Regions from separate parts of the Exiguobacterium sp. E4787 genome, predicted to be linked through region 2. Evidence: a T-box and tRNA genes for the amino acid it is inferred to sense, from the RefSeq annotation. Region 2 holds a T-box; the other holds one or more tRNA genes.
What was found. The T-box of region 2 lies ahead of KNP80_RS12725 (valine--tRNA ligase). A T-box ahead of a tRNA ligase gene usually reads a tRNA of that ligase, here a tRNA-Val.
Positions count from the first base shown of each region.

Region 1: it encodes a tRNA-Val, which carries the amino acid that the T-box ahead of KNP80_RS12725 (valine--tRNA ligase) is inferred to sense. The anticodon was not compared.

Region 1 covers NZ_JACSLY010000004.1:78,598-81,006, forward strand. The annotation lists gene KNP80_RS06405 (DMT family transporter) at 1-17, shown strand, start outside; gene KNP80_RS06410 (GNAT family N-acetyltransferase) at 85-642, shown strand; tRNA gene KNP80_RS06415 (tRNA-Val) at 730-802, shown strand; gene KNP80_RS06420 (hypothetical protein) at 1,379-2,146, shown strand; gene KNP80_RS06425 (DUF554 domain-containing protein) at 2,392-2,409, shown strand, end outside.
Region 2 covers NZ_JACSLY010000012.1:21,423-23,831, reverse strand. The annotation lists gene hemL (glutamate-1-semialdehyde 2,1-aminomutase) at 1-1,019, shown strand, start outside; T-box leader at 1,067-1,286, shown strand; gene KNP80_RS12725 (valine--tRNA ligase) at 1,342-2,409, shown strand, end outside.

The DNA of each region.
Region 1 (2,409 bases), on a different contig from region 2:
TGAAAGTTGTCGCCTAATTAGGATTGAATCGAAATAAAAACGGGAATTGAATAGTTCAGACTGTGAACGAAAGGGGCGAGGACGATGAGTCATATCAAACTGCAATCCGAGCGTCTACGACTCGAACCTTACACGATTGCTGATTTTTATTTCGTGAAATCGCTACTCCAAGATCCGCGCGTGATGCGTTTCATTAGCCCGGATGGAAAGCCATATACGGATGAACAGACGATCGAATGGTTCGAGCGCCAGTTGGCCCGCTATCAGACGGGTCGTCAAACCGGGTTGCTCAAATTGATGTCGCATGAAAATGACGAGCCAATCGGTCATGCCGGCACGTTGCTCCATGAACTCGACGGCACGATTGAACTTGAAGTCGGATATTGGTTGGCGCCGAAGCATTGGCATATGGGCTACGGGCGTGAGGCAGCGGCGCGTCTCATGCGTTACGCGTTTGAGACCGGAGAAAAGGAAATCATCTCCTTGATTCATCCGGATAACGTCCCGTCGCAACGAGTCGCGAAGGCAAACGGACTGCATTGGGATCGAGACACCGAATATGAAGGCATGCTCGTCTCGGTATATGCCGGTGATTTAGAGCGGTTGTGCCGCCATATGAAACGTGAAGAAATGACGCGCTAAAAAAACTAAAAAAAGTTTTAAAAAAACAGTTGCCAAGGCATTAGTTTCTTGATATATTAATAGTGTCCTTAAGAGAGGACACGACCTGATTCTGTAGCTCAGCTGGGAGAGCGCTACCTTGACAGGGTAGAGGTCGCTGGTTCGAGCCCAGTCAGAATCACTTGGGTGCCAAACCCGATGCGAAACCCATAGGAACGTGGGTTTCCGCGACGCCACTTCTTGCGAGAAGTGGCTTTTTTTTATATTTTTAAATATACGCTGGTTACGTCTAGTTCCTTGATTAAATACAAATCGACTTCTTATTCATCTTCTTCAAATTTATCAACGAACCTTAAGTAATAATGATATTGCTAGATGTTGGTCTCTTTTAACATCTAGAGGCAATAATGAATAATTTTGATAATGCTTTTTACATCAAATACTTCAGAGGAATCAACATTTCTAATGAAAGCGCCTAAAGGATTGAGAATTGGAGAAATTAAGGTATCTTACTTAAATTGAGTTTTATAATACACCGTGTTTAGAAATGTGCTAATTAATAATTCCGTTGCATGTACTTATTGATTATTAAAATCTAAAAAAGGATTTTAGAAAAATGCAAAGCAAATTGAGTTGAAAGTTATCTCTAAAAATAGTAGTAAGTTAAAAGTAATTGTGAAAAAGTCTTGTGTTAAAAATGGATAATTTGTAATTACTAAGATTAAAATAAACACATTTTTTTAATAAGGAGGAGCGGATGAAAAGATTAAGTGAGATAGAAGAACTTAAAAACTTACGATTTTTTGTTAAATTCGTGAAAAAAGAACATGTGGATATGTTGCTTGATGGAGAATTATATATGAATACGTTAGAACACTACATCGTCCAGGAGAATACCACGAAAGTTCGTGGACAAGGGGATAAAAATGAGGGTTCTCTCGTTGTTGAGGTACAAAATATTCAGATATTTGATAGTAAGACAAAAAAATTAATAGGATCAGCTAAGAAGGGAATTCATAGAGAAACCTACTCTGGACTGAAGAAAATACCTGTGTTTTGTTTTACTATTTTCAATTCTAATGACTTTTTAGTTACTAAAGAGAAGGAGGAGTTGTTAGAGTTCTCCTTGGACATCGATAAAGAGGATATAAAAAAGATATGTGATAATTTCGGAGAAGTTGCAGTAGTACTACCCCAGGACTTTTGTGAATTAGTAATTGAAGAAGCTGAAAATCAAAACCTTGATAGCAGAATAAAAAGTGTGACGTATCATGATTACTCCATTCTTGATTCCAAAAGAATGAATCTCTTTGAAGAAAAATCTCCTGATATTGTAACTTGGAAAGACGATTTTTTTAAGTACCAAAGAGAAATAAGATTCGTTATTTATGAGCAACATGAGCAAGCAAAAATATTCAAAATGGGCTCAATTAGAGAACATGCGCAAATAGTAAATACTGAAACTTTTTTGAAAAACGGGAAATTTCAGATTAGATTTGAGGCTATTGCAGATAAATGTAATTAAATTTTCTTCGACATATAAAACATACTCTATAAATATATAGTGTATATAGTTATAGGTATCTGTAAAAAGCAATATACCATTGCAAAAAAAATTATCCGAAGTCGATGCGAAACCCATAGGAACGTGGGTTTCCGCGACGCCACTTCTTGCGAGAAGTGGCTTTTTTTTGTTTTTCTTTCAATTGACAGCCTACATAAACAGTTGGTATATTCCTCTCAATACATACAGAAACGGGGAATTATACGATGGTCTTAACTGGAACA
Region 2 (2,409 bases):
AAACGAAAATGGCCGAGCTCGTCATCGAGCGCGTCCCATCGATCGAGATGGTGCGCATGGTCAACTCGGGTACGGAAGCGACGATGGCGGCACTCCGCCTCGCACGCGGTTACACGGGCAAGACGAAAATCTTGAAGTTCGAAGGCTGCTACCACGGTCATGGCGACTCGCTCCTCATCAAGGCCGGTTCGGGCGTCGCGACGCTCGGTCTCCCGGACTCGCCGGGCGTACCGAAAGATTTGGCGAGCCAGACGCTCACGGTGCCATATAACGATTTGGATGCTCTCCGCATCGCCTTCGAGAAGTTCGGCGACGATATCGCTGGTGTCATCGTCGAACCGGCGGCCGGTAACATGGGCTTCGTGCCACCGCAACCTGGCTTCCTCGAAGGACTCCGCGAGATCACGGAACAGTACGGCTCGCTCCTCATCTTTGACGAGGTCATGACCGGATTCCGGGTCGGCTATAACTGTGCCCAAGGCTACTTCGGCGTGACGCCGGACTTGACGTGCCTCGGGAAAGTTATCGGTGGTGGTCTTCCGGTCGGTGCCTACGGTGGGAAACGCGAGATTATGGAACAAATCGCGCCACAAGGACCAATTTACCAGGCAGGAACGCTCTCAGGGAACCCGCTCGCGATGATCGCCGGCTACACGACGTTGTCGCAACTCAAGCCTGAGCACTACGCCGAGTTCGAACGCAAAGCGGACCGTCTCGCCGAAGGCTATACGAAAGCGGCCGAGAAGTATAACATCCCGCACGACACGAACCGGGCCGGATCGATGTTCGGATTCTTCTTCACGAACGAGAAAGTGACGAACTTCGAGAAGGCGAAGACGGCGAACCTCGACTTGTTCCGTGCTTACTATCAGAAGATGGCGGCGCGCGGCGTGTTCTTGCCACCGTCACAGTTCGAAGGATTGTTCCTCTCGACCGTTCATACGGACGAAGATATCGACTTGACGCTCGCAGCGGTCGAGGCGACGTTCAAAGAGCTGCAACAAGAGTTTTCATTGTAATCTTGACGGAAACAGCTTCTGTCGCTACAATTGTTTAACAGATACGAACAAAAGCTACGATGAGGAATAGTACGCAATCAACATCCATTTTCAGAGACGCGGCCGCTTGGTGCGAGGCCGCGAAGGATGGTGCGGAAGTCGCCTCGGAGCTGACCTTTTGAACGAAGTAGGAAGGTCCGGTCCATCGACCGTTATTCGATTTTGAGGGCGCCACAAGTGGCGAACTAAGGTGGTACCGCGGAAGATACGGCTTCTTTCGTCCTTAGCGTTAAGGACGAGAGTAGCCGTTTTTTTGTCCACATTATTAGAGGAGGTTGGGCATATGGCCAACGAGACAAACGAAATCACCATGCCGACGAAGTACGATCCAAGTGCGACGGAAGCGAAATGGTATGACTACTGGTTAGAGAACGACGTATTCAAAGCAGACGAGGATAATTCAAAACAGCCTTACACGATTGTCATCCCGCCACCGAACGTAACAGGGAAACTTCACCTCGGACACGCGTGGGACACGACGCTCCAAGATTTGCTGACGCGCCTCAAGCGCATGCAAGGCTATGACGTCCTCTGGCTCCCAGGGATGGACCACGCCGGGATCGCGACGCAAGCGAAAGTCGAACAGAAGCTCCGTGAGGACGGCATCATGCGCTATGACCTCGGACGCGAGAAGTTCCTCGAGAAGACGTGGGAATGGAAAGACGAGTACGCCGATACGATCCGTGCCCAATGGTCAAAACTTGGCCTCGGTCTCGACTACTCACGTGAGCGCTTCACGCTCGACGAAGGACTCTCGAAAGCGGTCCAGGAAGTGTTCGTCCGCCTCTATGAGAAAGGCTTGATTTACCGCGGCGAATATATCGTCAACTGGGACCCGGCGCAAAAGACGGCCGTTTCGGATATCGAAGTAATCTATCAAGAAGTCGAAGGCGCGTTCTACCACATGAAGTATCCGCTTGCGGACGGCTCAGGCCACATCGAGATCGCGACGACGCGTCCGGAGACGATGCTCGGCGATACGGCCGTTGCCGTCAACCCGAAAGATGAGCGTTACGCGCACCTCGTCGGCAAGACGATCATGCTTCCGGTTATGAACCGCGAGATTCCGATCGTCGCTGACGACTACGTCGACATGGAGTTCGGTACAGGTTGCGTCAAGATCACACCGGCGCACGACCCGAACGACTTTGAGATCGGGAACCGCCACGAACTCCCGCGCATCCTCGTCATGGACGAAGGCGGCAAGATGAACGAGAACGCCGGCAAGTACGAAGGGCTCGACCGCTTTGAATGCCGCAAACAACTCGTCAAAGATTTGGAAGCAGACGGCACGCTCGTCAAAATCGAGCCGCACACGCATTCGGTCGGCCACTCGGAACGTTCAGGCGCG